One region of the Mesorhizobium sp. C399B genome, then DNA from elsewhere that is predicted to be linked to it. Evidence: predicted binding sites of a transcription regulator. Region 1 holds the regulator's gene; each other region holds the start of a gene.

What was found. Region 1 encodes LexA, which represses DNA repair genes until DNA is damaged. Its sites were predicted from a motif close to TGTTCNNNNTGTGTTCNG; they were not measured.
Region 2: the regulator LexA is predicted to act here: its motif matches at 5,139-5,156, upstream of parE (DNA topoisomerase IV subunit B).
Region 3: the regulator LexA is predicted to act here: its motif matches at 5,441-5,458, upstream of NLY36_RS14985 (ImuA family protein).

What each region holds. Positions count from the first base shown of each region.
Region 1 is NZ_CP100472.1:26,321-34,068, reverse strand. Features, by position in the region: gene NLY36_RS00165 (AMP-binding protein) at 1-558, shown strand, start outside; gene kynA (tryptophan 2,3-dioxygenase) at 555-1,391, shown strand; gene kynU (kynureninase) at 1,498-2,745, opposite strand; gene NLY36_RS00150 (GntR family transcriptional regulator) at 2,913-3,677, shown strand; gene lexA (transcriptional repressor LexA) at 3,884-4,666, shown strand; gene NLY36_RS00140 (ComEC/Rec2 family competence protein) at 4,660-7,116, opposite strand; gene arr (NAD(+)--rifampin ADP-ribosyltransferase) at 7,229-7,645, opposite strand.
Region 2 is NZ_CP100472.1:538,208-545,955, forward strand. Features, by position in the region: gene NLY36_RS02670 (TadA family conjugal transfer-associated ATPase) at 1-1,058, opposite strand, end outside; gene NLY36_RS02675 (CpaE/TadZ family protein) at 1,055-2,269, opposite strand; gene NLY36_RS02680 (hypothetical protein) at 2,314-2,580, opposite strand; gene NLY36_RS02685 (type II and III secretion system protein family protein) at 2,585-3,985, opposite strand; gene cpaB (Flp pilus assembly protein CpaB) at 4,064-4,969, opposite strand; gene parE (DNA topoisomerase IV subunit B) at 5,227-7,281, shown strand; gene NLY36_RS02700 (FUSC family protein) at 7,384-7,748, shown strand, end outside.
Region 3 is NZ_CP100472.1:3,118,760-3,126,507, forward strand. Features, by position in the region: gene NLY36_RS14955 (sensor histidine kinase) at 1-662, opposite strand, end outside; gene NLY36_RS14960 (response regulator transcription factor) at 650-1,345, opposite strand; gene NLY36_RS14965 (DUF4153 domain-containing protein) at 1,350-2,888, opposite strand; gene NLY36_RS14970 (HpcH/HpaI aldolase/citrate lyase family protein) at 3,477-4,358, shown strand; gene NLY36_RS14975 (DUF1737 domain-containing protein) at 4,398-4,604, shown strand; gene NLY36_RS14980 (metallopeptidase family protein) at 4,880-5,302, opposite strand; gene NLY36_RS14985 (ImuA family protein) at 5,481-6,527, shown strand; gene NLY36_RS14990 (DUF6504 family protein) at 6,469-7,748, shown strand, end outside.

The sequences.
Region 1 (7,748 bases):
GACGACATGAAGCCGGCCTCCACCGGCAAACCCGTCGGCGGCTATCAGGCACGCATCGTCGATGACGAGATGCGGGAGCTGCCGCGCGGCTCTACTGGCCGGCTGGCGGTGCGCGGCCCGACCGGCTGCCGCTACATGGCCGATGCCAGGCAAAAGGACTATGTCCGCGATGGCTGGAATCTCACCGGCGATACGTTCACGCAGGACGAGGATGGCTTCTTCCACTTCGCCGCGCGTTCCGACGACATGATCGTCAGCGCCGGCTACAACATCGCCGGCCCCGAGGTCGAAGCGGCGCTGCTCTCGCATCCCGACGTCGCCGAATGCGCGGTGACCGGCGCCGAGGACGGTGAACGCGGCCAGATCGTCGAGGCGCATATCGTGCTTGTGCAAGGTGTTTCGCCGGACGCATTGACCGTCAAACGCCTGCAGGACCACGTCAAGGCAACGATCGCGCCCTACAAATATCCGCGTTCGGTGAAGTTCATCGACGCCTTGCCCAAAACCCAGACCGGCAAGATCCAGCGCTTCCGGTTGCGCGCGGAGAAGAGCAATTGATTAAGCCGCACGATCCGGCGTCCGATGGCGCGCAGATGTCGTTCAAGGAGCGGATGTCCTACAGCGACTATCTGCAGCTGGACAAGGTGCTCGATGCGCAGGCGCCGCTGTCTTCGGCCCATGACGAGATGCTGTTCATCATCCAGCATCAGACATCGGAATTGTGGATGAAGCTCGCTTTGCACGAGATCGGCGCCGCGATCCGCTCTATCCGCGCCGACCGCCTCGAACCGAGCTTCAAGATGCTGTCTCGCGTCGCGCGCATCTTCGAGCAGCTCAACAATGCCTGGGACGTGCTGCGCACGATGACGCCAAGCGAATACACCGAGTTTCGCGACGCGCTCGGCCAATCCTCGGGCTTCCAGTCGTGGCAGTACCGCGCTATCGAGTTCATGGCCGGCAACCGCAACCTAGCCATGCTCGGGCCGCACAAGCACCGGCCCGATCTTACGGACAGGCTGGAAGCGATCCTGGCCACGCCGTCGCTGTACGACGAGGCGCTTCTGCTTTTGGCGCGCAATGGCTTCGACATCGGCGCCGATGCCGGGCGCACGGACTGGCGCGAGACGCGCGTCGAGAACGAAGACGTGCTGGCTGCCTGGCAAACCGTCTACCGCGACCCGCAGCGCTACTGGATGCTCTACGAACTGGCCGAGAAGCTGGTCGACTTCGAGGATTACTTCCGCCGCTGGCGCTTCAACCACGTCACCACGGTCGAGCGCATCATCGGCTTGAAGCGCGGCACGGGCGGCACCTCAGGCGCCTCCTATCTGAAGAAGATGCTGGAGGTTGTGCTGTTTCCGGAGCTCTGGACGGTCCGCACCCGGCTCTAGAGCATTTCACCGTTTAACGTAAACGGCGAAATGCTCTAGCTCTTTGATTTGACGCAATTGCGGACGGAAAACCGCTTCACACTTTTCCTGAAATTGCTCTAGTTCCTCAGGTGACCGCGGTCTTCACCGCGAAGCGGGCGTCCTGCCAGGCGCCGGTGCGCAGAATATCCTCCAGGACTTCGACCGCCTGCCAGACATCGCCATATCCGACATAGAGCGGCGTGAAGCCGAAACGGATGGTCGACGGCGCCCGGAAATCGCCGATCACGCCGCGCTCGATCAGCGCGCGCATCACCTGATAGCCATGCGGATGGAGGAACGACACCTGGCTGCCGCGCTGGCTGCCGTCGCGAGGACTTTCCAGTTCAAGCCCGTAGGCGCCGCATCTGGCTTCGACGAGCTGGATAAACAGGTCGGTCAGCGCGATGCTTTTTCTGCGCACCGCCGCCATATCGACGTCGTTCCAGATATCGAGCGCGCCCTTGAGCGCCCGCATCGACAGCACCGGCTGCGTTCCGCACAGGAAGCGGCGAATGCCGCTGCCGACGGCAAAGCCCTGCTCGAAGGCAAAGGGCCGCGCATGGCCCCACCAGCCGCTGAGCGGCTGGTGGGCATCGTCATGGTGGCGCTCGGCCGCGTAGATGAAGGCTGGCGAGCCCGGGCCGCCATTGAGGTATTTGTAGGTGCAGCCGACGGCGAAATCGGCATTGGCACGGTCAAGTTCGACCGGCAAGGCGCCGGCCGTGTGGCAGAGATCCCAGATGATCAGCGCGCCGGCGTCATGTGCCTTGCGCGTCAGCGCCGCCATGTCGCGCAACTGGCCGGATTTGTAGTTGACGTGGTTGACCAGGATGACGGCAACGCTGTCGTCGATCAGCTCCTCGATTGCGGCCGCGTCGACGCCCTCCAGCCGCAGCCGCGTTCCCGGCCGGGTCGAGGCGACGCCTTCGGCCATGTAGAGGTCGGTCGGGAAACTGTCGCCCTCGGCAACGATGACCGACCGATCCGGCCGCATGCCGAGCGCTGCGTGCAGCAGCTTGTAGATGTTGATCGAGGTTGTGTCGCAGACCACCGTCTGCCCATCAGCCGCGCCGATCAGTCGCCCGAGCTGATCTCCGAGTTCCACCGGCATGTTGAACCAGCCGGCGGTGTTCCAGGCGCGAATGAGATCGTGCGCCCATTCCTGCGTGGCGGCCTGCTGCAGTTCGCTGAAGACGACCGCTGACGCGGCGCCCAGGGAATTGCCGTCGAGATAAATCACGCCTTGCGGCAAGACAAAGCGTTCGCGCATGGAGCGCAGCGGATCGGCGGCATCCATTGCTTCGATTGTAGCGAGATCGGGTGTCGTGCTCATGATCCGGCGCCCCTCCATGGACAAACGCGCGCGGCGGAGCCTGCCGCCCAAACATGCCGGCGATCTTGAGTGGTCGCCCTTGAACTGTCAAACATTATATATAATTCACCCATTGAAAGGCTTTGATATATAATGATCCGCCGAGCGTTTATGTCTGATGGATCACGATGCTGGATGACGAGCAGACCTCGAAGACGGAAGCGGCCTATCGCCTGCTCAGGCGCGATATTCTTGCGACCCGGCTGGCGCCTGCCGCGCCGTTGAAGCTGAGCACGCTGCGCAACACCTACGGCATCGGCTGGACGCCGTTGCGCGAGGCGCTGTCGCGGCTGGAGGCGGAACGGCTTGTGACCGCCATCAGCAACCGCGGGTTTGCGGTCGCTCCCGTCTCTCGGGCGGAGCTCGAGGATTTGGCGCGTGCGCGGCTGGTGGTCGAACTGCCCCTGCTGGTGGAATCGATCGAGGAGGGCGACCGTGAGTGGGAAGACGCGGTCGTTGCCGCCCACTATCGTCTCTCACGGTGCGGGTCTGTTCTCGACGATCCATCGGATGATGCGGTCGACGCGTGGTACGAAAAACACGATGCCTTCCATGCGGCGCTGCTCAGTGCCGCGACATCCAGCTGGCTGCTGCGCTTCAATGCGACGATTTCCGACCAATTGCATCGCCATCACCGCTTTCTGGGTCTGGCCCCGACGCTGCGCGCCGCCGCCGGCCGCACGGATGGCCACCGGAAGGCCGTGGCGGCCCTGCGCGACGCCGTGGCGATCGAACACCATACCGCCCTGATGGAAGCGGCCCTCGATCGCGACGTCGAACGTGCGAAAACTCTGATGACCGCTCACATCGGCTACACGCTGCAGGTCTATGCCCAGAGTGAACCCGGCGCGGATGCTGCGCAGCCCCGTCCGAAAAGGAAGCGGCGATCGTAGCCGACGACGCAGGGCACTTTGTCTTCGTTTCACCCCGTTGCCGGCCAACGACTACGAGCGCCGCTCGGCGGTGCCGAACGTCACGCTGAACAAAACGTCAACACATTCATTAAACTTTAAAAGGTTGCGGAACACAACTGGAACAGATAGTGTTTGTTCTGGGTTTGTTTTTTCTGATTCTGGTTTCAGAACCCCTGGGGGCCGCGATGCTGACGCGCAAACAACATGAGCTTCTGATGTTCATCCATGAACGCCTGAAGGAGAGCGGAATCCCGCCGTCCTTCGATGAGATGAAGGAAGCGCTTGACCTCGCCTCCAAGTCCGGCATCCACCGCCTGATCACGGCGCTTGAGGAGCGCGGTTTCATTCGCCGGCTGCCGAACCGGGCGCGCGCGCTGGAAGTGCTGCGGCTGCCCGACTCGATCGCACCAGGCCTCAATGCGGCGAGGAAGTTTTCGCCGAGCGTCATTCAGGGCAGTCTTGGTCAAACCGGCCAAGGGCAAGGCGGCCAAGGACAAGGCGCGATGGGCCAAGGCGGTATCGGCCGCCAGATCAAGCCGGGCTCGCCGTCGCGTTCGATGTCGGCCGGCAATGACGACGCCGTTTCGGCGGTGTCGATCCCGGTGATGGGACGCATTGCTGCCGGTGTGCCGATCGACGCCATCCAGCATCAGACCCATTCGATCTCGGTGCCGCCCGACATGATCATGGGCGGTGAACACTACGCGCTCGAGGTCAAGGGCGATTCGATGATCGAGGCCGGCATTTTCGATGGCGACACGGTCATCATCCGCAATGCCGACACAGCCAGCCCCGGCGAGATCGTGGTGGCGTTGGTCGACGATGAGGAAGCGACCCTGAAACGCTTCCGCCGCAAGGGCGCCTCGATCGCCCTGGAAGCCGCCAACCCGGCCTACGAGACCCGCATTTTTGGACCGGACAGGGTGAAGGTGCAGGGCAAGCTTGTCGGATTGATCCGGCGCTACTGAGCCGGCTTGGGTTTGTACTTTTCACGCTGGTTGTAAGGCGGCAGGCCGCGCGCTTCGCGGGAGAAGCGGCGTTGCTCGTGCCAGGGGCGATACGGCTTGTCGACGGCGAAGCGGATGGTTGGCGCTGCAGCTGCCGATTGCGGATCGAAGAAGACGGCGGCGCTGCCGTCGCGGGCCAGCTGTTTCTTCGTCACGACCAGCACCAGCGGGTCGCGGCACGGATTGTAGGCGGTGGCGTCATCGATGACGATCAGGCTCGCGAAGGCACAGGCCGGCCGCGCCGTCTTGCGGTCTTTGGCAAGGGCTACAATGGCTCCGGAAGGGTGTCGGGCGATACAGAGATCGCCCATGCAATAGAAGGGCGACCCGGGCGGCAGATCGAGCGGATCGAGATCGAACCGCGTATCTGTTGCCTCGAAAATCTCGGGCGGGATAATGGTTTCGGCCCGCAGCGCCCGTTTCCAATTGTCCGTGGTGAATTCGTTGGAGCGTTCGCGGTTGAGGGCGAGTTCGCCGCCACCTATCGGCATGGCCACCAGATGTGCGTCCTCGGATATGAGCACGTCGGGCGTAAGCACCTGCGGCACCGTCAACAGGCCGGCCAGCGCGAAAGGCACGGCCGCCAGCCTGAGCCAGGTGGTGGCCATGGTGGCGATGACGAGGGCGACCGCCACCAACAGCACCGAGCGGATGGAGATCAGCCCGACGGCGTCGACCGGCGAGCGCTCGGAAATCCAGGCCGATATAGCGATCATCGCCATCAGACCCTTGCCCATCACATAGAGGAACGGCCCGTCGGCGCCGAACGGCATCGCCAGTGCGCTGAGCACGGCAAAGGGCATGACGATCAACGAAACAATCGGCATCACGGCCAGATTGGCGATCAGGCTGAGCGGCGACACACGCTGAAAATGCCAGATGGCGAACAGCAAGGTTGCACTGCCGGCGATGATCGAGGTCATGGCGAGGCCGCCCATGGCCAGCGCGAATTTTCGCGACAGGAAGCCGACGAAGGAGCGCTTTGCCAGCGGCGTTCTCACCTTGTCGGCGCGGTAATCGGCCCAGCCGGCATAGGCGCCGACAAGGGCGGCGGTGGCGGCAAACGACATCTGGAAGCTGGGACCGACCACCTCGTGCGGCGACACCAGGATGACGGCGATGGCGGAGATCGCCAGATTGCGCATGGTGAGTGCGGCGCGATCAAACAGCACGGCGACAAGCATGACCGCCAGCATGATGAAGCTGCGCTCGGCGGCAACCACGACGCCTGAAATAACGAGATAGGCGGCGATGGAGACGAGTGCTGCCACTGCTGCATATTTCTTGACTGGGCGGCGCGAAGAGAAATCGGGAAACAGCGCAAAGGCGCCACGCAGCAACGCCATGATGGTGCCGGCAACCAGCGCCATGTGCAGGCCGGAGATGGAGATGATGTGGTAGATGCCGGTGCGCCGCATCGCTTCGTTGACCTCGTCCGGGATGCCGGCGCGCACGCCGACAATCAACGCCGCGGCAATCTCGCCTTCGGCGCCGCCGATCTTGCCCCTGATATGGTCGGCAATGTTTTCGCGCGCGTTCTCGATTGCCGAGGAGAGCCGCGCGGCCAGCGGCGGCGGTCCCTGCGTAGCAATGGCTTTCGGATTGCCGAGAAAGAAGCCGCTGCCGCCGATACCGGTGAAATAGCTGTCGAAGGAGAAATCGTAGCTCTCCGGCCGCACCGGACCGGTCGGCGGCAACAGCCTGGCATAGCCGGTGATCAGGGAGCCGGCGGTCATATCGGCGGGAACGGTCCGCGCCGAGAGCCTGACCCGCTTCGGGGCGTAGCGCAACTCGGGGTAAGCGGTCGAAACCACGTCAAGCGTCAGCCTGATGCGCCCGCTCTCCATCTGTTCGAGACTGACGACGCGGCCGGTCAGCCGTGTCTGGATCTCGGAGCCGAGCATCTGCGTTCCGGCGCGCCAGGTCTCGACCTTGGCGGCGACGACGCCGAGCGCGCACAGCATCGCGGCCATGCAGAACAGATGCGTCCTCGGCCGAGGTCGCGTGGCGACAGCGCAACATGTCGCCAGCACCACAATGGCGATTGGCTGCGCAAAGCCGGGCTCGCCGGCCAGCGAGAAATAAATGATGACGCCGGCCGCCAGGAAAACCGGCACCAGCAGGAAGGCGACGCCCCGGTCGAGCTCCGTGTTGGCGGCCGCGGCAAGGCTGCGGCGGAGCGCGGGCCATGACGGACGGTGAAGCCGTCTGCGCAGGCGGGCGATAGATCCGGGCGCTGTGACTTGCGCCGGCAAGGCGTGACCGGGCAGCGCAGGCGCGACGCCGGGATGCGGCTCAGGCAGCGCGAGGGGCAGCGGCTCGGCATAGGGACTATCGGCAAACAGCGAGCGTTCGCTGACGCTTGCCTCGGCGCCTTCGCCTTCCTTCGTGCCCCGGCCACGTCCAGCCATCGGGTCTGCCCCTTGCGCCCCAGACCTCCTATGCTACATGAACGCGCAAAGCGCGAAAGTCCGTGCGGTCGCGTCCACCGCGCCGGAATTGACCATCACTCGCCAAGGACGCTCAATCCTCAATCATATCCCGGCCCTCCGCCCTCAGGCGAGCAAGCCCATCGTGCATTGCCTTCAATTGTTCGGGTGTATGACCCTGCCATTCAGCGAGCTCCCCCAGGATGAGTAACGGATCACGGGAGCGGTAGGATTTCGTCGGATTACCGGGAAATTTTTTATCGGTCAGGTTAGGGTCATCCATGAAAAACCCCGTCGGCTTTACGATGTAAATCCTTTGACGACCGTCACCCGTTGCAAGCTCTGCTCCCCAGATGGCGGCTTCCAGTGTCTGGGTGAAATAGATCCATGACAGTGGTTTACCTCTGAAATTGGAAGGGTGGCCGACGCTCAGCAGATCCCCGGGTTTCAAATCCGCCCGGGTGCCATGGTAGAACGGATCACCCTCCGTATGGTCAGCGTTTCTGGTCATCGGTAGTCCTTCTTTCAATCATGCTTCCTTAGTGGCGAGACCGGACTGCACACAGTTGCGGTGTTCACGATAATGATTGCAGAAAGGTCAATATGCGTGACCA
Region 2 (7,748 bases), 510 kb from region 1:
TGGATGGTCGCCATCGAGCCTTCATGGCCGGTGTTCATCGCCTGCAGCATGTCGAAGGCCTCCTCGCCGCGGCACTCGCCGAGGATGACGCGGTCAGGGCGCATGCGCAGCGCGTTCTTGACCAGGTCGCGCTGCTTCAGCTCGCCATGACCTTCGATGTTGGCGGGGCGCGTTTCCATGCGCGCGACATGCGGCTGCTGCAGCTGCAGTTCGGCCGCGTCCTCGATGGTGATCAACCGTTCGTCTTCCGGAATAAAGGCTGACAATGCGTTGAGCATCGTCGTCTTGCCGGTGCCGGTACCGCCCGAGATGATGGTCGTTTTGCGGGCGTGGACTGCAGCCGCCAGCACCTCGGCCATGTTCTGGGTGATGGCGCCGAACTCGACCAGCTTGTGCAGGCCGAGCTTGTTCTTTGAAAACTTGCGGATCGACACCAGCGGCCCGTCGACGGCGACCGGGCGAATGGCGGCGTTGAAGCGCGAGCCGTCGAGCATGCGGGCATCGACCATCGGCTGCGATTCGTCGACCCGGCGGCCGACGGCGGCGACGATCTTGTTGACGATGCGCAACAGGTGCGCCTCGTCCTTGAACGGGATATGGACCTGCTGCAGCTTGCCCCGTTTTTCGACGAAGCAGTTCTGGTGGCCGTTGATCAGGATGTCGTTGATGTCGGGGTCCTTGAGCAGCGGTTCCAGCGGGCCGAGGCCGACCATCTCATCGACGATGTCATCGACCAGCGCTTCAAGTTCGACGGTGTTGATCGCCATACGCTCCTGGCGGGTCTTTTCCGACACGAACTCCTGCACCTGCCGGCGCATCTCATCCTTGGGCAGGCGCTCCAGCGCGACCAGGTTGATTTCCTCGAGCAGCAGCCGGTGGATGCGCACGCGGGCATCGAGCACCTTGTTGGCGCTTTTTCCCGGTGTTGTCTCCGGCTTCGGCGGCAAGGCCTTGCGGTTCGTCGGGATGACCACGGCGTGATGCGCGACCGGCGCCGCCTCGGCCGGCTTCAGCGCGCGGACGTCACGGTTCTGCAGGGTCGAGAAGCGGCTGGTCATCCGGCTTTCCTCTTCAGGAGGCCCCTGCCGATGCCGAACAGCGAGCGCGATTTCTCCGGCGTCACCACGGCTTCTTCCGGCAGGATGATCCTCTTCAGATCGTTGACGACATTGGCGTTCGGGTCGATCTCATGCAGCGGCACGCCGCGGTCGACCGCTTCACGCACAAGCCGGTAATTGTTGGAGATGCCGCCGACGAAATGCTCGCCGAGGATTTCCTGGACATCCGCCTGCTTTATGCCGTTGTCGAACATCTTCTGCTCGAAACGGTTGACGATCACGTTCGGCTTCACTTCCTTGCCTGCCGTCTCGTAGACCGCCTGGATCAGCCGCTGCGTATGGCGCAGGCACGGCACCGTCATTTCGGCGACGATGTAAAGCTTGTTGGAGCCGAGCAGCACCGTTTCCGTCCACGGAAACCAGGTGCGCGGCATGTCGATGACGACGTTGTCGAAATAGGCCGAAACGAGATCGAGCATGCGCACCACGACATCGGTCTTGAACGAGCGCATTTCCGACGGATGCGTTGGCGCCGCCAGCACGCAGAGCCCGCTCGCATGCTTGGACAGCATCACATCCAGCAGCTGACGGTCGAGGCGCTCGGGCTGGTTCTCGATTTCGGTGATGTCGAAGCGCGGCTCGAGGTCGAGATATTCGGCGCAGGCGCCTTGCTGGAAATTGAGGTCGACCACGCAGGTCGACGCGCCGCGCGTCACCGAATGATGCAGCTGGAAGGCGGTCTGCAGCGCCAGCGTCGTGGTGCCGACGCCGCCGGCGGCCGGCATGAAGGTATAGATCTGCGACTCGGTGTTTTCCTCGCGCCCCGGCCCTTGCAGCGCGCGCACGACCGACCGCACCAGATCGGCGGTGGTGATCGGCTTGACCAGGAAATCGGCGACCTGGAGCTGCACCAGGATACGCACTGCGGCTGCGTTGAATTCCTGGGTGACGACGACCACCGGAACGCGGCCTTCAAGCCGGCGCATGATGCGCTGCAGCGACTCGATCTCTTCCAGCTTTGCCGCATCCATGTCGACGATGAGCGCGCCGAAATCGGCTTCCTGGACCTCGCCGCGCAGTTCGGTAATGTTCTTCTCGACGGTCGAAAGCTGGATCACCTCCGAGGCCGCGAACGCGGTGCGCGTATCCTGCGCAAAGGTCCGGTCGCTGGACACCAGCAGGATCTTCTTGGTCTTGATGCCGCTTGCCATTTTGTCAGCCTGTCAGGTCATTCCCGGTCAAATCACCGGGCAAATCAATCGGTTGTCGCTGTCGGTTGCACGGCCTTGGCAGCAGCAGCCTGGTCGGCGGCGTTGACTGCCGCCTCACTGCGCTGCGCCGGCACCAGCAGCCTGGTGTTCTGGACGCCGTATTTCCAGGGATCGACCATCTGCATGGCCGTATTGGCGGCCTGTGCGTTGCCGGCGGCAATCGTCGGTCCCTCGGAGCGGACATAGTCGTCGCTGGTGCAGCCGCCGGCGAGGCCGGCGATCAGCAGGGCGATGCATGATTCCACGCGCATGGCTTCAATCCTTCGGCAGGTCGAGGAAATGCCCGACGGTGGTGACCGCGGCCGGCTGTGCCGTACTGCCGCTGGCCATTGCCACTGCACGATTGGCTTCGGACGATTTCACTTCCTCGGTGTTGTTGAGGAAATAGTCGACATTGCTGGCCGGCTGCGTGCCGTCGGTCGGCTCGAGCAGCTTCTTCGACGGATCGACCGGCTTGACCAGATAGGGGGTGACGATGATCACCAGATCGGTCTCGCGCCGCTGATAGGATTTGGAGGAGAACAGCGAGCCGAGCACCGGCAGCTTGCCGAGGCCGGGGAGACGCGACGTGGTGATGTCGTTCTGTGACTGCAGCAGGCCGGCGATCATGAAGCTCTGGCCGTTCTTCAGGTCGACCGATGTTTTGGCGCGGCGCACGATAAAGCCCGGCACCGAGATATTGCCGATATTATAGGAGGCCGAAGCATCGATCGAGGACACTTCCGGCGCTATGTCGAGGCTCACCAGCCCGTCCTTGAGAACCGTCGGCGTGAAGTCGAGGCTGACGCCGTATTTCTTGTAGCTGACGGAAATCTTGCCATTGTCCTCGGAGACCGGGATCGGGAACTCGCCGCCGGCGAGGAAGCTTGCCGTCTGGCCCGAGCGGGCGATCAGGTTCGGCTCGGCCAGCCGCCTGGCAAGACCACGTTCCTCCAGCGCCTTGATGGCGACGTCGATCGACAGGCCGTTGGACAGCAGCCGGCCGATGATCTCGCCATTGCCGGCTCCCGGCACCGAGCCCGGCTCGATGGTGACGTCGCGCCCGCCAATGCCGTAAGCAAAATTGGCGCTGTATTTGGCGCCGAGATCCTGTCCGGCCTGGCGATTGATCTCGACGAAGCGGACGTTGAGCTGAACCTGCTGCGAGGACGAGATGTTGACCGAATTGATCACTTCTTCATTGCCGGAGAAGCGGCTGGCGATCTTGCTTGCCTTCTCGGCGGCGACCGCGTCATCGGCCTCGCCCGACAGCACGACGCGGCCATTGGCCGAGCCGACCTTGATCTTGGCGTCCGGCACGCTGGCGCGAATGGTGCTGGCCAGCTGGTCGGTGTCCAGCGTCACCTCGATGTCGACGGTGCCGACCAACTGCTTGTTCTCGTCGAACAGCGCGATGCCGGTGGTGCCGAGATTGTTGCCCAGCACATAGAAGGATTTGTCGGTCAGCGGATTGACGTTGGCGATCTCCGGATCGCCGATGACGATCTGGTAGAAGGCGGCATTGGTCATGACCGTCTTCGGCTTGCCCTTGGCTACCTTGATCGACGCATTCGTTGTCGACGAGACATGGACGATATCGTTGTCGGCCTTGGCTGGCGCACTGAGGCCGAGCATTGCGGCCGCGGCCAGGCAAGCCCCCACCGCAAGCGCCCGCATTGGGCGCAGCCCTTTCGTAGTTCGAAATGCATGAAGTCCCGACATCTGTCCCGTCCCTCGCCCGGTCCCCACCGGCAGTTATTGCTGGTCCCGCGCAGGAACCTGGTATTCTTCGACCTGCGTGCCGCGCGTCACGATGATCGTCTTGAATTTCGGCTTCTCAGGCTCCTTGGTCGCGGCAGTGAACAGCGCGCCGGCAGCGGCCTGGACGCCGGAGGCGACCGATCCGCCGAAGGACGAGATGGTGGTGACGCCGTCCTTGGCGGCCCCTCCGTCTGCGGCCGAGCGGAGCGACAGCGACAAGGTGCCGACGGTGCGGGCAAGCGCCACTTTCTGCGCGCCTTCGGTCGTCACCTCGATGGTGACGGAATTGGCGATTTGCGGTGTGGTCTGGCGCTCGTCGGCGCCCTGCCCCACGGTCAGCACCTTGGCGTCGGAGACGACGATCTCGGAGGTAACGGTCGATCCGGCAGCGCCCTGCGCGTTCTTGGCCACTTCCTGGATTTCGCCCGCATCGCGTGTCAGCACCACGTCGACCCGGTCGCCCGGCATGACGAAGCCGCCGACACCGGCGATCTCGTCGGTGCGGATTGTCACCGCCCGCATGCCGGGCGTCATCATGTTGGATAGCGTCGCGCGGCCGTTCGGCCCCGACAATTTGCTGATCAGCACCGGCTCGTTGATCTCGATCGGCGACAATACCACGCGGCTGCCTTCGGCGAGCAATGCATTGACTGTGGTGAATGCGCCCTGCGGCACCGAATCCTCGGACCATGGGATTTCGCTGAGCTGCGCCCGGTCAAGCTCCATGCCGTAACGCAGCGGCGCGTTGGCCACCACGATGGTCTTGAAGACGACCTTGGGGACGGCGGGCGCCGGGATCGACGCCGTTTTCTCTTCGGCATCGGCCTTGGCCTGGCTTTTCACCCAGAAATCCGCGGCAAAGATTGAAATCGCGCCGAAGACGGCAGCGATGCCAATCATCGTTATGGCCTTGCCCCTCACAACCAACCCCTGACATTCGTGGTCTTTTGTTTTGTTGAGGCGACGCTAGGCCGCTTTGTTAAAGATTCAGGAATCGCGCCCGCTCCGCACGGACCTATTTCCGCCGGCTTGGTTATCGAAAGGTTTTAGGATAAGAAGGGTTTAATCCCCGAACGTAACAGGAACTTCCGTCGCTTGGCGCCGAAAAGCGTGGCAGTATCGACGGGTGATTCGCGGCACCGGATTCTATGGCAGGCATGGACGACAACAACGATCTTTTCGGCAATCTGGAAAAGCAGCCCCAACCGGCTCGGACACCTTCGCGCCCGGCCGACCCGCTGGTGCAGGCCACGAAGCGTCCTGCCGCGACCAAGGACGGCAGCGAGGGCTATAGCGCCGCCGACATCGAGGTGCTGGAGGGGCTGGAGCCGGTGCGGCGCCGTCCCGGCATGTATATTGGCGGCACCGACGACAAGGCGATGCACCATCTGTTTGCCGAGGTCATCGATAATTCGATGGACGAGGCGGTCGCCGGCCATGCCACCTTCATCGATGTCGAGCTGTCGGCCGACGGATTTCTGACCGTTACCGACAATGGCCGCGGCATTCCGGTCGATCCGCATCCGAAATTCAAGAAACCGGCGCTCGAAGTCATCATGACGACGCTGCATTCGGGCGGCAAGTTCGATAGCAAGGTCTATGAGACCTCCGGCGGTCTGCACGGTGTCGGCGTCTCGGTCGTCAATGCGCTGTCGGACCATCTCGAAGTCGAGGTCGCGCGCGGTCGCCAGCTTTACCGCCAAAGGTTCTCGCGCGGCGTTCCGGTGAGCGGGCTGGAGCAGCTCGGCGAAGTGCACAACCGGCGCGGCACCAAAATCCGCTTCCATCCCGACGAGCAGATTTTCGGCAAGGGCGCCGCCTTCGAGCCGGCGCGGCTCTATCGCATGACCCGCTCGAAAGCCTATCTGTTCGGCGGCGTCGAGATCCGCTGGAGCTGCGACCCATCGCTGATCAAGGAAAAGGACCAGACGCCGGCCAAGGCGGAGTTCCATTTCCCCGGCGGCTTGAAGGACTATCTCAAGGCATCGCTCGGCGATGATTTCCAGGTGACCCGCGAAATCTTCGCCGGCAAGAGCGAGAAGCAGGGCGGCCACGGTTCGCTGGAATGGGCGGTGACCTGGTTCGGCGGTGACGGCTTCGTCAACTCCTACTGCAACACCATCCCGACCGGCGAAGGCGGCACGCATGAGGCCGGCTTTCGCAATGTGCTGACGCGCGGGCTTCGGGCCTATGCCGACCTGGTCGGCAACAAGCGCGCCTCGATCGTCACCTCCGAAGACGTGATGATCTCGGCGGCAGGCATGCTGTCGGTGTTTATTCGCGAGCCGGAATTCGTCGGCCAGACCAAGGACAGGCTGGCAACGATCGAAGCCATTCGCATTGTCGAGACCGCCATCCGCGATCCCTTCGACCACTGGCTGGCCGACAATCCGCAGGAAGCCTCCAAGCTGCTGGAATGGGTGATTGCGCGCGCCGACGAGCGGGTGCGCCGGCGCCAGGAAAAGGAAGTGTCGCGCAAGAGCGCGGTGCGCAAGCTGCGCCTTCCCGGCAAGCTCGCGGACTGCACGCAGAATGCCGCCGCGGGCGCCGAACTGTTCATCGTCGAAGGCGACTCGGCCGGCGGCTCGGCCAAGCAGGCGCGCGACCGCGCCAGCCAGGCGGTGCTGCCGCTGCGCGGAAAAATCCTCAACGTCGCCAGCGCCGGCAACGACAAGCTAGCCGCCAACCAGCAGATTTCGGACCTGATTCAGGCGCTCGGCTGCGGCACGCGCTCGAAATACCGCGACGAGGATTTGCGCTACGACCGCGTGATCATCATGACCGACGCCGACGTCGACGGCGCTCACATAGCCTCGCTGCTGATCACCTTCTTCTACCAGGAAATGCCGAACCTGGTGAATGGCGGCCATCTCTATCTGGCGGTGCCGCCGCTCTATTCGATCCGGCAAGGCGGCAAGGTTGCCTATGCCAGGGACGATGCGCACAAGGACGAGCTGTTGCGCACCGAATTCACCGGCCGCGCCAAGGTCGAGATCGGCCGCTTCAAGGGCCTGGGCGAGATGATGGCCGCGCAGCTCAAGGAAACCACCATGGACCCGAGGAAGCGCACGCTGCTCAGGGTCGATGTCATCGACGCCGTGGCCGCGACCAAGGATGCTGTCGACGCGCTGATGGGCACCAAGCCGGAAGCCCGCTTCCGCTTCATCCAGGAACGCGCCGAATTCGCCGCGACGGAAGTGCTGGATATCTGAGCGCCGGCCAACTCTTCGTTTTGACGCAGTTCCGGGCGGAAAACCGTTTCACACTTTTCCTGGAACTGCTCTAGCCTGCGCTTCCGATACGGAGACCAGCTTGTGATCTGGGCGCGGCTGAAGAGCTACTTCGAAACCAGTTTGGCGGGCCTGACGCAGCCGACGCGCTCGGATTGGATTTTCGCCCTGCGCACGGTTTCGGCGGGTCTGATCGCGCTTCTCGCTGCTTACGCGCTAAAACTCGACCACCCGCAATGGGCGATGATGACGGTCTTCATCGTCGCCCAGCCGGTCGCCGGCATGGTGCTGGCGAAAGGTTTTTACCGGCTGCTCGGCACGCTGGCCGGTGGACTTGCGACGATCGGCATCACCTCGGTTTTCGGCACCAATCCCTGGCTGCTGGTCACGGCGCTGTCCGTCTGGATTGGGCTGTGCACGCTGGTTTCGTCGCTGCTGCGCAATCCGGA
Region 3 (7,748 bases), 3.1 Mb from region 1:
GCGACCGCAATCGGCATGGCGACGAAGACACGAACTTTCGTGCCGCGGCTGACCGAATAGAGCGGCGGCGGCGGCTGATCGGGGATTCGTTGCCTCAATGCGCTGGCATAGCGGCCGGCAAGGGCCTCGCGCACCTCCTCGACATTGGCCAGGGATAGTCCGACCTCGTCGCGCCCGGCAATGACGACGCCCTTGGGATCGAGCAGCCGGAAGCCGGCCAGCGTGGTTTTTTGCGTCGTGTCGAGAATGCCGGACAGTCGCGCGCCGATGGCCGTGAAGGCTGGATCGGTGGCGGCGGCAATGCCGGCGGGCCGGGTCGGCAGCAGATAGTCGGAAGCGAGATCGAGGCTCGGCTCGATCGGCTGGTAAGGCGAGTCGTCGCCGCGGCTGGCATCGCCGCTGTCAGCCTGCATCGGCACCCCTAGCTTCTCCGGGGCAATGGCGGCGTCACTGATATTCTGTGCATAGATGGCGGCGATGACGGCGCCTTGCGCGATCAACTCGCCCTCAGTCTGGCGGATCAGCTGGTTTTCATAAAGCCGGAAGAAGAACAGGCCGACCAGCGGCAGCGCCAGCACCATGATGAGGATGGCGAGAACCACCGTGGCCAGCCTTGGCCGCCATTTGGTGCCGATCCATTTGGCGTCGCTCAGGCGCCGCATCGGCCGAGCCGGAAACCGACACCATGCACGGTTTCAATGGCGTCGAGACAGCCCGCCGCCGCCAGCTTGGCGCGGATGTTGCGGATGTGGCTATCGACGGTACGGTCGGCGACGTGGATGTTGGCGGCATAGGCGCTGGCGACCACCAGGTCGCGGCCCAGCACATGCGCCGGCCGCGCCAGAAATCCCCTGAGGATCGAGAATTCGATCGCCGTCAGCGCCAGCGCCTTGCCGTCGAAACTGGCGCCGTGGCTGGCCGGCGCCAGGCTGAGCTTGCCATGCGCGAAGTTCTTGTCGTCGGCGGGGTCGGGCGCCACCGGGCGGGCGCGGCGCAGGATGACGTTGACGCGCGCCACCAGTTCGCGCGGGCTGAACGGTTTCGTCACGTAGTCGTCGCCGCCCATTTCGAGCCCGAGGATGCGGTCGATTTCCTCGTCGCGCGCGGACAGGAACAGAACCGGCACGTCGGAGCGCTGCCTCAGCCGCCGGCAGACTTCCAGCCCGTCCATCTCCGGCATGCCGATGTCGAGCACGACGAGATCGGGCACGCGGCGCTCGATCGCCTGCAGGGCCGCGGCGCCGTCGGACACGGCCTGCGTCTTCATCCCGGCCTTTTCCAGCGCAAAGCAGATGATCTCGCGTATGTGCGGATCGTCGTCGGCGACCAGGATCTGATGCGGCATGGATCTAACGGTCCGGCACTGAAGGTTGCGAGGGCTGGGTAGGTGGAGGAAGCACGAGCGGACCTCTCTTGTCGAGAACCTGCACGAGCCTCCAGCCGCGAAAGCTCCAGGCGCGCCACTGCTTCTGCTCGGCGATAGTGTCGTCGATCATCATTTGGTCGGCCAGATAGGTGGTTTGGTTTCCGAATTGGTGCATGTAGAGGCGGTCCAGCGCCGGCATGGCGGCAGCGCCGAGCGAGCGCAGATATTCGGTATCGATAGGCGTGCCGTCGCCGGTCATTTCAAGGGAATGGTCGACATTGAAATTGGCGATCGTTGCGGCGAAGTTGATGAAGCAGCAGGCATAAAGCGCCGCCGATAGCGTCGCAAGATTGGCGGAGAGCAGCCATTCGTTGGATTTTCCAACCGCGATGCGGGCAATGATCAGTGCAAGCCCTGACGCCACCAACCCCATCCAGACGAAGGCGGCGATGCGCCAGTAGGTCAGTGCATAGACGCCGATATAGAGATCGAGCCTGAGAATCGACGAGATGACCAGCACGATGTTCTGCGCCACCCAGGCATAGACCAGCCGGCGGATCAGCGGATTGCCTGAGGTTTCGCTGCCCGGCCGCAGCGCCGCCAGCACGAAGCCGGCGGCCAGCAGCGCGGTGGCGATCAGCGGATACGCGCCGCGATGGGCATAGGCGGCATAGCTCAACCCGTCGGGAAGGGCGGCCCCGCCCCAGAGATAGGCGGCGTCGAGCCCGGTCTGCAGCGCAAACAGGGCATTGAAGACGATCAGCGCGCGCAAGATCGCGGCCTTGCCGAAGACGACGGCCTCGATCGTTGTCGCTGGTTTAGTCGCGGCCGGTGCGGCCACGGCTGCAGGCGGCGTCAAAGGTGGAAGGCGGCGTGGAAGGCGGCGCAGCAAGCGCGGCAGGCGAGGCCGCAGGAAAGCCCAGACGCCGGCGAGCACGAACAGCCAGAAGACGATCCGCGCCAGCTGGATGAGATCGAGCAGCTTCATCAGGTCGATCAGCGACAGCCAGTATTCGATGACCGGATTGGCGGCGCCGAACAAGAACAGGAACACCGCGCCCAGCGTCACCGGCATGACCCAGACGATGATGGACGCCAGGCGGATGCGGCGGCCGCCAAGCCGGCGCACCGTGCGGCGCCATTGGAAAAAGTCACGGATAAGGCGCAGCGGCGCCGCCAGCAGGAACAGCGCGACCTGGCCGGCAATGCGGGCGATGCCGTGCCGCAGCCGCCCGGACAGGGACAGCGCAAACACCACCAGCGACACGACAGCTATCGCCACCGACAGCGGGCTGACGTTCTCGGCCAGCGGCAGCAGCGCGACGAACAAAGCGGCCGGCTTGAGCCAGGGTCGGGTGGAATTCAGCGCGGCAGGATGCACAGCGACCACCGCGCCGGCGATCAGGATGGCAAACAGCAGGACAGTGATCCCGGCGGGCTGGCCATAGAAGAAAAAATCCGCCAGGGCGACGAGCAGGACGGCGATGCCGAAGCGGCTGGAAAAGCTTGCAAACGATGTCATGCGCGGATTTTCCTGATGGGCTGGGTCCGCTCGGCCGGTGGGCGGATAAAAGGGAGCAGGCTCGCTTCCAGGTAAGGGCGGGCCTCCGCCCGGGGCGGATCGACCAACCACCAGCTTTCGCTGCGCAGGCGATAGGGCAAGGACCAAAGGTGAGCGTTTCGCTGTTGCATGCCGCTGTTGTCGCGGGCTCGCATGGAAACGGCGGGGCGGAGCGGAGGAGGTTTTCCGCAGGGATGTGCAGTTTTCGTGCAGGACCTGCGCTTCCAGCCAGGCTCCTTTTTCCTCTCCCTCCGGAGGGGGGAGAGGTGGCTCGGCGAAGCCGAGACGGAGTGGGGGAACCACCTGGCAATCGCCGCGAACGGACATCGGAAGGGCACTGAGCGCATTGCTCGCGTTGCGCCCAAGGGTCGACCCCCACTCCGTCGAGCTTCGCTCGACACCTCTCCCCCGATCGACGGGGGAGAGGAAAGGCCCCCCTTCCGCAACTGCTGCGGGACGGGCGGGGCAGCGCAAGCTTTCGCAGTTGGCTCGTCATCAGGTACCGGTCGGACGCTTGCCTCACCCGCCCCCACGCGGCATAGATCGGCCATGACAAGCGAACCTTACCGCCCGCGCCGCTCGGTGCTTTACGTCCCCGCCTCCAACGACAAGGCGCTGGCCAAGATCGCGACGCTGGCCTGCGATGCCGTGATCATCGACCTCGAAGACGCCGTCGCGCCCGCCGACAAGGTCGCCGCGCGGGACAAACTGGCCGGCATTTTCGCCAGCCGACCGAAACGCCGCTGCGAGATGATCGTGCGCGTCAACGCGCTGTCCAGCGAATGGGGCACTGAAGACCTGCTCGCCGCGGCAAAATTCGAGCCCGACGGCATCCTGTTGTCCAAGGTCGCCACGCCGCGCGATATCCTCGAAGTCGGCGACGTGCTCGACGACAATTTTGCCCCCGACAGCGTCAAGCTCTGGGCGATGATCGAGACGCCCAAGGCCATGCTCAACATCGGCGCCATTGCCGAACTCGGCCGCGACCCGGCCTCGCGCCTAGCTTGTTTCGTGGCCGGAACGAACGATCTGGTCAAGGAAACCGGCATTCTGGCGACGCCCGACCGCCGCTATCTTGTGGCCTGGCTGATGCAGATGGTGCTGGCGGCGCGGGCCGGCGGCATCGACATGCTCGACGGCGTCTCCAACGATTTTCGCGACCTCGACGCGTTTGCGCGCGAATGCACGGAAGCCGCCGCCATGGGCTTCGACGGCAAGACGCTGATCCACCCCGCCCAGATCGAAATCGCCAACCGCGCCTTTGCGCCCGCGCCCGAAGCCTTGGCCGAGGCGCACGCGGTGAAAGAGGCTTTCGCCTTGCCCGAAAATGCCGGCAAGGGCGTGATTGCGCTGGATGGCAGGATGGTCGAACGGCTGCACCTGGTGCAAGCCGAGAAACTGCTGGCGAAGGCCGCCGCCATCGGCGCATGATCCGCCCCGAAAAGACGAACTCACGACAGGATCTGACCCATGAGACTTTACCGCTTTTTGTCCGCCCCCGACGATTCAACCTTCTGCCACAAGGTGACCGCGGCGCTGAACAAGGGCTGGCACCTGTACGGCTCGCCGACCTACGCCTACGACAAGAAGACCAAATCGATGCGCTGCGGCCAGGCGGTGGTGAAGGATATCGACGGCCAGGAATACGGGCCGGATACGAAGCTGAGTGATTGGTAGGGAAGGCGTCAACCTCCGCGTCTTCGTCATCCTAGGGCGAAGCAAGGAGCGAAGCGACGCGACGCAGACCCTAGGATCCATGCCGTGCCGTTTGCCCTAGAGTGCAGCGGATCAGATGACGCTTGTGCCGGCGCTCGTTACTGCGGATCTGTGCTGTTCGCAGAACCGCTTGCTTTCCTGCACCGCGGCACCTGCACCGCCGTCACGGCATGGATCCCAGGGTCTTCGCGACGGAGCTTCGCTCCTGCTTCGCCCTGGGATGACAAAGGCGGGGGCTATTCCGCCGCCTCTTCGAGCTTCTCCATATCGTCGTCCGACAGGCCGAAATGGTGGCCGATCTCGTGGATCAGCACGTGGGTGACGATGTCGCCCAGCGTCTCCTCATTCTCGGCCCAGCAGTCGAGGATGGCGCGGCGGTAGAGGGTGATGCGGTTCGGGCCTTCGCCGGTCTGCGGGTTCCAGCGCTCGGCGATGCCGCGGCCCTCGAACAGGCCAAGCAGGTCGAACGGCGTCTCCAGCGACAGATCGTCCATGATCTCGTCGGTCGGGAATTCGGCGATCATGATGACGATCTCGCCGGTCAGCTTGCGAAAATCGTCCGGCAGATGCGCGTACGCCTCCAGCGCCAGAAACTCCATCTCCTCGATCGAGGGCGAGAGTTCGTCATGCCAGGTGCGGGTCTTGTAGATGCGGGCCATGCTTTGTCCTTTGATCCCGGCATATAGGCTTTCCCTCCGGACTCGGCAATGAAGCGGTAATTCCATGACGTCAATGGCTATAGAGGAATAAATTCCTTCTGACTCCGCTTGACTCTTCCGGCACCCTCTGGAATCTATAGGAACATAACAGGAACAGTTGTGAAAGAAATTGACCGTCATGGCGACATCAGCCGTGGCGCGGGAGACTGTTTTTGCCCTGCGCCGCCAGATCGCGAAGATCGAGGGAACGCTGCCCGAGCGCCTGGCCGCGCCGGCTGGCGAGGGGCTGCGCGCGGGTCCTGGCCTCGACGCCGCGCCTGAACCCGATGCCGATGTCACCATCATCCGGCGCGGGCTTGCCGTGGCTTCGCCGGATGCTTTCCTGGCCACCGGCGTCGAGCGCCTCGATGCGGCGCTGAGCGGCGGCCTTCCGAAAGCCGCCTTGAGCGAAATCCATGGCCTTGAGACCCGCAATGCCGGGGCCGTCGCCGGCTTTGTGCTGTCGCTGGTCAGCCTGATCCTCAAGGGCCAGCCCTTGCCCGTGCTGTGGATCGGCACATCGGAGATTTTTCGCGAGGCCGGCTTTCCCTATGCCAGGGGATTGCAGGGCATGTTCGGTATCGCACCGGAGCAATTGCTGTTTTCCGAGGCGCCGAAACTCACCGATGCGCTGTGGGTAGCCGAGGAGGCCGCGAAGATGACGGCGCTCGCCGCAATCATCCTCGAAATCCGTGGCAGCCCGCAGCGGCTCGACCTCACCGCGACGCGCCGGCTGCACGCGCGCGCCCAAAACGCCGGCCGGCCGGTGTTCCTGCTGCGCCAGGCCGGCGAAGCCGAGCCGACCGCCGCACCGGTGCGCCTCATCGTGTCGGCTGCACCAGCGGCGAGCCGCCGGACGATCGCCGGGTCGCTCGCCGGCTCGATCGGCCGGCCTGCCTTCACCGTCAGCATCGGCAAGAGCCGCACCGCTCTGCCTGGACAATTCACACTGGAGTGGAATCCCGATGAACACGCATTCGAAGAAAGAAAGCCCCGCGAAAAACGGGCAGAGAATTCTGTCGCTGTGGTTCCCGCATCTGGCGGCAGAACGGATCCTGCGCCAGCGCCTGGGACGGTCGTGGCGTTCCCGGCCTTCGGATCATCTGCCGCCATCTCACCCACCGCTCGTGATCAGCCATCGCGACCGCAACGCCCAGCGCATATCGGCCCTCGACGAGCGGGCTGAGGCGCTGCATCTGAAGCCTGGCATGGGCATTGCCGATGCGCGCGCCATGCATCCCTCGATCGACATCGTCGAGGCCGATCCGGACGCCGATCGCCGGCTGCTCGAAGGCCTCGCCGACTGGTGCGATCGCTATACGCCGCTGGTGGCGCTCGACGGTACTGATGGCCTTTATCTCGACGTCACCGGCTGCACGCATCTGTTCGGCGGCGAGCGCGCCATGCTGGACGACATCCTTGCGCGGTTTTTCCAGCAGGGTTTCGATGTCCGCGCCGGGTTGGCCGCGACGCCGGGTGCAGCCTGGGCGGCGGCGCGCTTCTGCGGCAACCGCATCGTTGTCTCCGGCGAGGAGGAAGCGCTGCTCGCCCCCTTGCCGCTGGCGGCACTGCGCATCGAAGCCGATATCCGCGCCAGCTTGGAAAGCGTCGGCCTGCGGACCGCCGGCGCGATCATGGCAGCGCCGCGCGCGCCGCTCGCCCGTCGCTTCGGCGCGACCTTGCTGTTGCGGCTCGACCAGGCGCTCGGCCGTCTCGACGAGGCGGTATCGCCGCGCCTGCCCGTGGCCCCGCTTTCGGTCGAACGCCACCTGGCCGAGCCGGTCGTGCTGACCGCCGAGATCGAACGGCTGGTGCTCTTGCTGGCGGTGACGCTGAAGGCCGATCTCGAACGCCGCGGCGAGGGCGCAAGGATGCTGGCGCTGCTTTTGTTTCGCGTCGACGGCGCCGTCAGCCGCATCGCTGTCGGTACCTCGCGACCGTTGCGCGAACCCAAGCTTATCCAGCGCCTGTTCCATGAGCGGCTGGCCGCGCTCGAACAGGACATCGATGCCGGCTACGGCTTCGACCTGGTGCGGCTTTCGGTGCTGGCGGCCGCCGGCTTCGACATGCAGCAGGCCGATTTGACCGGCGAGACCGAGGATGACGGCGCCGACATGGCACTCTTTGCCGACCGCATCCGCGCCAGGCTCGGCGACAGTGCGGTGCTGAAACCGGTCGCCCTCGAGAGCCATCTGCCGGAGCGCGCCATCGCCACCATCCCGTTCTCGGAAGCGCCACAACGCAAAACACCGCTCAGGAAGCCGGGCTCGAAAGACGCGCCGCGCGCAACCATCTTCCCGCCGGAACGGCCGATCCGGCTGTTCCGTTCGCCCGAGCCGATCGAGGTGCCGGCCACCGAAATGCCTGAGGGTCCGCCGATGAATTTCCGCTGGCGCCGCGCGCTCTA